One region of the Micromonospora sp. SL4-19 genome, then DNA from elsewhere that is predicted to be linked to it. Evidence: riboswitches for the same ligand, from Rfam matches in the RefSeq annotation. Region 1 holds a riboswitch; the other holds the start of a gene.
What was found. Region 1 has a riboswitch for cyclic di-AMP ahead of ACNAVT_RS03080 (coiled-coil domain-containing protein). Riboswitches for the same ligand answer to the same signal wherever they lie in the genome.

Region 2: linked by a shared signal. The riboswitch ahead of ACNAVT_RS18020 (C39 family peptidase) and the one ahead of ACNAVT_RS03080 (coiled-coil domain-containing protein) in region 1 are both predicted to bind cyclic di-AMP.

The regions. Positions count from the first base shown of each region.
Region 1 is NZ_JBLROB010000001.1:666,927-671,593, reverse strand. It holds gene ACNAVT_RS03085 (carbonic anhydrase) at 120-782, shown strand; gene ACNAVT_RS03080 (coiled-coil domain-containing protein) at 848-1,867, opposite strand; cyclic di-AMP (ydaO/yuaA leader) riboswitch at 1,873-2,003, opposite strand; gene ACNAVT_RS03075 (YibE/F family protein) at 2,158-3,471, opposite strand; gene ACNAVT_RS03070 (DUF6153 family protein) at 3,670-4,101, shown strand; gene ACNAVT_RS03065 (DUF305 domain-containing protein) at 4,187-4,667, shown strand, end outside.
Region 2 is NZ_JBLROB010000013.1:88,881-93,547, reverse strand. It holds gene ACNAVT_RS18030 (hypothetical protein) at 88-609, shown strand; gene ACNAVT_RS18025 (hypothetical protein) at 761-1,546, shown strand; cyclic di-AMP (ydaO/yuaA leader) riboswitch at 1,834-1,975, shown strand; gene ACNAVT_RS18020 (C39 family peptidase) at 2,181-3,068, shown strand; gene ACNAVT_RS18015 (alpha/beta fold hydrolase) at 3,178-3,930, shown strand; gene ACNAVT_RS18010 (CDP-glycerol glycerophosphotransferase family protein) at 3,938-4,667, opposite strand, start outside.

The DNA.
Region 1 (4,667 bases):
AAATGCATATCACGTAAATCTTGACGTATCTTGACCTGCGTGTGACGGTGGTTTGCGAGGCCGTGTCCGCCGCCGGCCGGGCTGACCAGGTCGTTTCCCGCGAGGACGAGGTGACTGCATTGACGCCGCCCAATCCCGGACAGGCGCTCGCCGAGCTGTACGCCGGCAACAACCGTTTCGTCACCGGCGTACCTCGTCATCCCAATCAGGATGCCGGCCATCGGACCGCCGTCGCCGACGGCCAGCACCCCTTCGCGGTGATCGTCGGCTGCTCCGACTCCCGGCTCGCCGCCGAGATCATCTTCGACCGTGGGCTCGGCGACCTCTTCGTGGTCCGGACCGCCGGCCACACCGTCGGCCCCGAGGTGCTCGGCAGCGTCGAATACGCGGTCACCGTGCTCGGCGTCCCGCTGGTCGTGGTGCTCGGCCACGACTCCTGCGGGGCGGTGCAGGCCGCCCGCGAGGCGACCGCCACCGGTACGCCCCCGCCAGGGCACCTCGGTGCCCTGGTGGACGCCGTCGTGCCCAGCCTGCGCCGGGCCGCCCGGGAGGGCGTCGCGGACGTGGACGGGATCGTCGACATCCACATCGCGCAGACCGTGGAGGCGCTGCTGGCCAGGTCCGCCGTGCTCGCCGAGCGGGTGGCCGCCGGCCGGTGCGGGGTGGTCGGCATGTCGTACCGGCTCAGCGCGGGCGCGGTGCGGACGGTGGCCGAGGTCGCGGCCGGCACCCCGACCACGACGATGCCCAACCAGGTGCCGCCCACGGCCGTCTCCGGCTGACCCCGTCTTCGACGACGAGGGCCGCCCCGCGCGGTCGCGGGACGGCCCTCGTCGTGCCACGTCGACTAGAGCAGCGACATGTGTACGTGGTCGGTGTGGTTGGAGGGCCCGCTGTAGGACTTCCAGCCGGTCGCCGGGAACCAGATCTGCCGGTTCCAGATCACGTAGTAGATGCCCAGGCGGTCGGCGTTGCGGATGAGGAAGGCGGCGACGTTGTTGCCGTACATCCGCATGTCGTCGTTGTGCCAGGGCGCGAATCCGCTCTTCTGCAACGAGAAGTCGCAGGCCCTGCCCTTGGGATGCTCCCACGGGCCGCCGGGCCGGTAGCAGCCCGCGAAGCGGTTGAAGCCGGCTCGTCGGACCTCCTTGTAGGCGTGCAGGGTGCGTGGGGTGATGTAGCCCGAGGTGGTCGGGTCTTTCGCAGTGCGTGACTCGGGCTTCCAGTCCCCGTCGGCGGTCCGACCGGGACCGATCCGGGCGACCGGCGAGGTGGCCGAGACCAGGCCGCCGGTGAAGCCACGGCCGCCGACCAGCGCCAGCGCCTTCTCCACCTCGGCCTTCTCGCGGGCCATCGTGTTGTACTGCTTCTGCTGCTCGCGTACCTCGGCGTCGAGCGCGAGCTTGGCCTGCTCCGCGCGGGTCCGCGCCGCGTTGATCTCGGCGAGCTTCTGCGCGTTGACCATGTTCATCTCGTCCAGGGCGGCGGCTCGCTGGACGAACGAGTCGGGCGAGCGGCTCTCCAGCAGCACGGCCAGCGCGCCGATGCGGCCGGTACGGTACGACTGCGCGGCGAGCTGACTGACCTGGGGCCGCAGCGCGTCGTAATCGGCCCGCGCCGACTGGATCTCGAGGGCCAGTTGGAGTTGGCGCTTCTTCGACTTCTCCAGCTTCGCCTTGGCCTGGAGGTAGCCGCGGTTCGCGGTGCTGATGGCTTCGGTGATGAGCGGAGGATCGTCGTCCTCCTCGTGCCCGGACGGGGTGGGGCTGGGGGGCGCGGCCATGGCCGGGGTCGGCCCGGCGACGATGGCGAAGGCGGCGAGCACGGCCACCACAGGTGTCAACCAGCGGCGCAGGGGTGCCGTCAACAAAGTTCCCTTCCGTTGACCGCCGACCGGGTTAGCTGCCGGGTTCGGGACGGAAGTGGCCCCTACCGCTGGCGCGGATTCACCCCAGGTACCTGGTTCCCCGGCTCGCCCGCAGGCGATTGGGCGGTGGCACCGCAGGCGCCGCAGCGCGCCTTCGGCGGTGACCGGCAGTGAGGTTACCCGAGAGCACTCGCCGCGAGCTACGTCCGGAAGCCGACCAATAGCGCGATTCCGCCGTAGCCCTGCGTGACCCGTGTCGCGTTCGAAGTCGGTGGTCACGCTGCGGAGTTTCACCATGTGACCTCCGTGCTCCTCTCCGGGCCGTGCCGGCCGGCGACCGCCCCGCCGAGCGCCTCCAGCGCGTCGTTCCGTTCCACCGTCGGTCGGGCAGCCGGCGGCCTCGGCGGCTCGGTGTCCACCGCGCGCCGGCCGGCGGTGGTGACCAGCGCGGCCAGGCCGGTGGTCAGCGGTACGGCGGCGATCAGACCGATCGTGCCGACCGCGCTGCGGACGATCTCCTGAGCCATGAACTCGCTGGTCAGGATCTCGCTCATCGGGCGCGAGTCGGCGATCAGCAGGAGCAGCAGCGGCAGCGACGCGCCCGCGTACGCCAGCACGATGGTGTTGACCGTGGAGGCGATGTGCGCGCGGCCCACCCGGGTGGCGGCGCGGTAGAGCTGCCTGCGGGACAGCCCGGGGTTCGCGTGCGCCAGCTCGGTGACCGTGGCCGCCTGGGTGACGGTGACGTCGTCCAGCACACCCAGCGAGCCGATGATGATGCCGGCCAGGAGCAGCCCGTGCAGGTCGACGTCCTGCTGGAACATCGACAGCGTGGTGGCGTCCTCACTGCCGAAGCCGGTCAGGTGGGTGGCCGCGGTGGCCAGGGCGCCGAGGACCCCGGTCAGCACCAGGCTCCCCAGGGTGCCGAGCACCGCCACTGAGGTCTGCGCGCTGATCCCGTGGGTGAGGTAGAGGACCACGAACATGATCAGCGCGGAGCCGACGATCGCCACCAGCAGCGGTGGCTGGCCGGCACCGATCCCGGGCAGCACGAAGCCGAGCAGGACGGCGAAGCTCGCGACCAGACCACCCAGCGCGGCCAGCCCGCGCCAGCGGCCGAACGCCACGATGGCGACGGCGAACAGCACGGCCAGCCAGACCAGCGGCGTACCGCGCTGGTGCTCGGCGATGTGGTAGCTCTTCGTGGTCGGATCGGCCGGGTCCGTCAGCTCGACCAGCACGATCCGGTCGCCGACCTCGACCCGGGGCGCCCCGGGGCCGGCCGGGACGGGCGCCTCGACCTGCCGCCCGGCGTCCGGGCCCTGCTCGGCGGCCACGGTCACCGTGCCGCACGGGCCTGTGGAGCCGCCCGGGCCGCCCTCCGGCGTGTCCGGTGTCGGGGGGCAGGGCTCGGTCACCACCCGGGTCACCGTGCCGTGGTAGCGCGGCAGGTCCGCGTCGCCCGCCGGCTGCCGGGTGTCCCGGGGCCAGAGCACGAGCGCGGCGACCACCGTGACCAGGAAGAGCGGGACCACCGCCGCCACGAGGATCCGTCGTACCCGGGGCGGGGCGGACGGAGCGGGACGGGTGTGGTCGGCGCCCATGGCGTGTCTCCCAACGATTCACAACGGGATGCGTGGCACCGGCCCGGTCGGATGGCCGGGCCGGCGAAGGCGCGCGGCACACGGCGCCGGGGGTCGTCGCCGGGAATGGTAGCGAGGTCGGGGCAGGGCCCCTGGCGACGATCGGCCACCCGGCCGTTCCGTCCGGCCCGGCCGGCCGCACCCATTACCGTGGTCGACATGGGTACGCAGACGGCGATGACCGGACGGTGGGTCCGGCTCCTGCTGCTGCTCTGCACCCTGGTCGGGCTGACCGCCATGCACACTCTCGGTCACGGCGCGCACGCCTCCGCCGGCCACGCCATCGCGCACGGCGAGGGGCACCCGGTCGCGGGCTCGGTCGGCGTGGTCGAGGACTGCTCCGGCGACGGCTGCCACGGGAGCGCCCTGCCGCTGCGCGACCTCGGCGGCGATCCCTCCGGGTGGAGCGTCTGCCTGGCGGTGCTCGGCGCGTTCGCCGTCGCGCTGCTGGTCGCCGTGCTGCTGCGGGCCCGGTCGCGGGTCGCCGCCCCGACCCTCGGTGGCCCGTACCGGGCCGCTGCCGGGCCGCGCGCCCCGCCGCCCCGGCCGTACGGGCTGCGCCTGGCGACGGCGTCGGTGCTGCGCAGATAGGACGCCCCGGCGCGGGTGAACCGGAGGAGCCGGTGACCCGCGTCCGCCGTTCGCTGCGTCCGTTCCGACACCGAAAGGTTCAACCGTGTTCACTCGTACCCTCGTGCGTCGGGCCGCCCTGGCCGGCGCGACCGTCGCCGCCGCCTTCGCCCTGGCCGCCTGCGGCGGCACCGACCACTCGACCGCCCCCGGCGGCCACGGCACCGGCGCGGCGGGCAGCGGCTCGCCCTCCGCCGGCGCCTCGTTCGGGGACGCGGACGTGATGTTCGCCCAGATGATGATCCCGCACCACCAGCAGGCCGTGGAGATGGCCGGGCTGGCCGACGGCCGGGCCGCCGACCCCGAGGTGAAGAAGCTGGCCGCGCAGATCAGGGCGGCCCAGGCGCCGGAGATCGCCACCATGACCGGCTGGCTCGCCGCCTGGGGCCGGCCGGCACCGTCGGCGACCGCCGGTCACGGCAGGCCGGGAATGGACCACGGCATGCCCGGGATGATGTCCGACGCCGACCTGGCGAAGCTCGAGGCGTTCACCGGCGTCGACTTCGACCGGCAGTTCCTGACCATGA
Region 2 (4,667 bases), on a different contig from region 1:
CCGTCCACGCTGGTCGGTGGCCTGGTCCGGGTCGTGCGACACGCCCGGCCAGGTGCCGTACGGCAGCCTCGACGGTAGGTTGGGGACGTGCTTCCGATCGCGCTCACCTGTCCCGTGTGGTGGGTGGCGCGCTGGGCGGCCCGTGTGTTCGCCAGCCTGGCCGTGGTCGTCGCCTGTTCGCTCGGTGCCGCCACGCTGCCCGTCGCCTCGGCCGTGGCGGCGCCGGCGGCTCCCCGCACCGCCGCCGGCCCGGTCGACACCTCGGCCCTCCGGGCCGGGCACCTCGTGGCTCCCGGCGCCGACCCGGCTCTCCGGGCCGTGATCCACTGGTCCGACCGGGCCGCCGACCCCGTCGGTCAGCGGTCGCCCTCGCCGGAGCCGCCGACCGGGGCCGGTTCGGCCGGGGCCGCGACCGGCTCCGCCGAGCGGATCGGGCCGAGGGCATCCCACACCGGCGCGGCCGGCACCGGCGAGCGGCAGGTCGTCCCGGTCGGCGCGCCGGACCCGGTGGCCCAGCGGGGCGTCGTGGTCGTTCCGGTCGACCGGCTCCGCGTCCTGGTCGGGCTGCTCCCGGCGACCGTCGGCTCCCGGGCCCCGCCCGCCCGCTGACGAGCCGGGTGGGCCTCCGGCCCGCCCTCGCCGCACCACCGAACCTCACCCCGCACCCCCTGTGGCCCGGCGGCGCCCGGTACCCGGCCGCGCCCCCGCCCCACGGGCCGTGCGGACCTCTCCACCACGCCTGTCCCGTGAGGTGCCGATCATGAAGCAGACCGTTCTCTACCACTTCCTGACCAAGGTCCCCGAGGCCGTCGCCATCTGGTCGGCCCTGCTCGTGCTCGCGCTGGGCGTGCTCGCCGCCCTGCTCGCCCGGCCGGAGCGGGACACGCCGCCCGATGTCGCCCCCGATCCGGCCGCCGAGGAGGCGGCCCGCCGCGCCGACCTGAGCCGGTACGCCGATGAGGTGGCGGTGGCCGCCAGCGGTGCCGCGCAGACCGCCCGCCGGCGCCGCGAGCAGTGGCTGGCCGCCCAGGACGCGGCCGACCGGGCCTGGCAGGGGTACGACGAGGCCGAGGCGGCGGCCCGCCGCCTCGCCGGCACCGCCGTGCTGCCCGCGCCGCGTACCCCGCGTACGCCGGCCGAGTACGCGGCCCGGGAGCGGTGGTTGCACCACGCCGCGATGGAGGCGCACTGGCGGGGCGACCTGACCGCCCGGCAACTCGCCGACGTCCTCGCCCATCGCAACGGATGGGATCCGCGCCGGCACCCGGCCGAACAGGAGATCGTTCTGGCCCGGGCGGTACGCGACGGCCGGCGGGCCGGCTGGCGGGCCGCCGCCGAACGGGAACAGCGGGCCTGGCGCGACGCCGAGCTGGCCGCCGAGGCGGCCCGCACCCTGGCCGCGGAGGCGTACGCGGCGGCCGAGGCCCTGCGGCCCGGCCGGATCCCGGTACGCCGTACCGAGCCGGCGAGCCGGGCCCGCACGTCGGTGCCGGCCGGCGCGGCCGGTGCCGGGGCCACCCGTTGGCGTCCGGCGCGGGTCGGCTGAATCGTTACGAAATTTGGGTGATCCCCGTCACGCTGGTTTCGGAAACGGTCATCCGGATCAGCTCGGACGATCGACCCCCGCAATTCAGGTAGGTCGTCCACCCGATGTCTGATTCTCGCCCGTCAGTCCCGTGATAACTGCTCGTCCCATTGAGTGAAATCAGTTACCAGCTGTTCTGGTCGACGGCGTGATTTGGATGTTTAAGCAGGTGGGAGTGCTTGGCAGGGGGCGTACCCACCGGTACTGTCGGCGCGTCCGGTGCGGTTTTCGATCGCAAGAGGCGACGCCGCTCCGACCCGCTTAATCGTGATCTTACGAACCGGGGACCCATTGCAACACGGGGGTGAATCCGCGAGCTGCGGCCCGCGGTAGGGCGTACTTCCCGCCCGAATCCGTCAGCTAACCCGGTAGGCGGCCGTGGAAGGAGTGCCATCCTCGTGCCATCGACCCCCCGATCCTCCCCCCGCCTCCACGGCGTGGTGGTGCCGTTGCTCGCCTGACCGGCGAGTCGACCACCGGTAACCGCCCCCGCAGCCCGGTCCACCGGGCTCGTCCCCTTCCCGCGGCACCCCGCCCAGGAACGCGCGTGAGCTCCTCCGCGTGTCGGGCCGGCGTGTGCCCGCTCAGGAAAACCGTGGAGGAACACGTGAAGCATCGTCTGAACCGTCAACCGCGGCTGAACCGTCAACTGCGGCGCCTCGCGACCCGGCGCTCGTACCAGATCGTCGCCGGCTCCGCCGCGGCGCTCGTGCTGGCCGGCGGGACCGGTGCCGCGCTGGCCAACGGCCACGACGCGCCCGTCCGCCAGGAGCACACGGCCGCCGTCGCCGAGCTGGCTCCCCAGCCCGCTGAGGTCGCGACCAACGGCGAGGCGCTGGCCGCCGCCGCTGCCCCGTCCCCGTCCGACTCGCCGTCCGCGTCCCCGTCCGACTCGCCGAGCGCGTCGCCGTCGGCGAAGCCCAGCACGACCAAGGCGGACCCGGACGTGACCCCCAAGGCAAAGCCGAAGCCGCCGTCGACCAAGGTCCTCGACTACAGCTACGAGGCGCAGACCGCCTACTGGAACTGCGGCCCGGCCGCGGTGCGCAACGCGCTGAGCGCGAGCGGCGTCGAGACCACCCAGGACGCGATGGCCGGCCCGCTGAACGCCGGCGAGAACGGCACCAACTCGGCCGAGGACACCACCCGCGGCCTCAACCAGATGGTCAAGGGCAGCCCGTACAAGACGCACATGATCCCCGGCCAGGCCGCGACCCCGGCCCAGATGGACCAGCTCCAGGCCGACCTGGTCAAGGCGATCACCGACGGCCGTGGTGTGGTGGTCAACATCGCGGGCTCCGCCACCGACACCGACGGCGGCTGGCACTCGTTCCCCGGCGGCCACTACATCGCCGTGGTCGGCTACAAGAACGACGGCCGGACCGCCCGGATCGCCGACTCGGCGAACCCGGCGCTCCCGTCGTACTGGATCAGCACCATCGACCTGGCGAACTGGGCGGCCACCCGAGGCTACTCGGCCTGATCCCTCGCACCCCGCTCCTCCGTCGGGCACCGGCTCCTGTGAGCCGGTGCCCGACGTCGTACCTGCCCGGTCTCGCGCGTGGTGTCCGTCCGGTGGCACACTGCGCCGTATGGCCGACGAGACGGGTACCCGCCATCTGTTGCTGCTGCACGGCATGGGCGCCACCGGCGAGGTGTGGCTGCCCTGGGCGCCGCTGCTGGAGCACCGGTGGGCGGGGCGCTGGCTCGCCCCCGACCTGGCCGGCCACGGCTGGTCGCCGCCGCTGCCGGCGTACTCCTTCGACGCGCTGGCCCGCCGGGTGCTGGAGGGGCTCGGCCCGGTGGCCGAGCGGCTCGGCCCCCGAGACCGGCTGGTGGTGGTCGGGCACTCGCTCGGCGGGGTGGTGGCGCTGGCGCTGGCCGCGCGGTCGCTGCGGTTGCCGGTGGACGCGGTGGTCGGGCTCGGCATCAAGGTCGCGTGGACCCCGGCCGAGCTGGACAAGGCCCGCGAGCTGGCCCAGCGGCCGGTGACCTGGTTCGCGAGCCGGGACGAGGCGGCCCGCCGCTACCTGCGGGTCTCCGGACTGGTCGGGCTCCTCGCACCCGACCACCCGGTGGTGGAGGCCGGGCTGCGCCGCGAGGACGGCCGCTGGCGGCTGGCCATGGACCCGGCCGCGTTCGCGGTGGGAGAGCCGCGGCTGCCGGCCCTGCTCGCCGCAACCGATGTGCCGGTGCTGCTGGCCCGGGGCGAGCAGGACCAGATGGTGACCGACGCGCAGCTCAAGGAGCTGGGTGTCCCGGTCGCCACGCTGCCGGGGCTCGGTCACAACGCACACGTCGAGGACCCGGAGGCCCTGCTCGCCCTCCTCGACCGGTACCGCTGACCACCGGTCAGGTGACGGGGGCGAGCGGCGAGCCGTCCTGGGCGGCGCGCGCGCCCGGCGGGTTCCAGTCCGCTTCGAGCTGCCGGCGGGCCGCGCCGAGGAACGCCTCGGCGTACGACTCGGCGGGGAAGTCGCCCAGGTAGCGGGTGCGGGTGGCCCAACGGTCCGCCCCCTTCGGGTCGGTGTCGAGCAGCTCGGTCAGCACCTCGTCCACGTTGGACATGTCCCGCCGCAGCACGTAACCCGAGCCGGCGAGGGGGAAGCGCTCGACGAACTGCGCGCCGTCGGCACCCATGTCGGTGACCGCGTACGGCTTGCCGGAGTAGAGGTAGTCGGAGATGACCCCGGAGACGTCCGACACCAGCGCGTCCGAGCGGTTGACGCACTCGGTCAGGCTCAGCTCGCGGCTGGCCGCCGCCCCCCACAGGTGTCCCCGGCCGGTCTTCGCCCGATCCGCCGCGAGCAGCTCGGTGAGCCGGGCCAGCTGCCGCGCCGAGGCAGGATTCTGCGCGGTGTACGGGTGGGCCCGCAGGATCACCGTCGCACCCCGGTCCAGCAGGCGGCGGATCACCGTCTCGGCCACCGGCAGGGAGCAGTAGTTCGCGTCGGCGTGGTGCCCCGTCCAGGTGGGGGTGTAGAGCACCGTCGGGTTGGTCAGCCCGCGGGCCGGCTCCCGGCGTACCTCGATCGCCTCCACCTGGGGCCGGCCGACCACGACGAACTTCTCGGCGGGGATC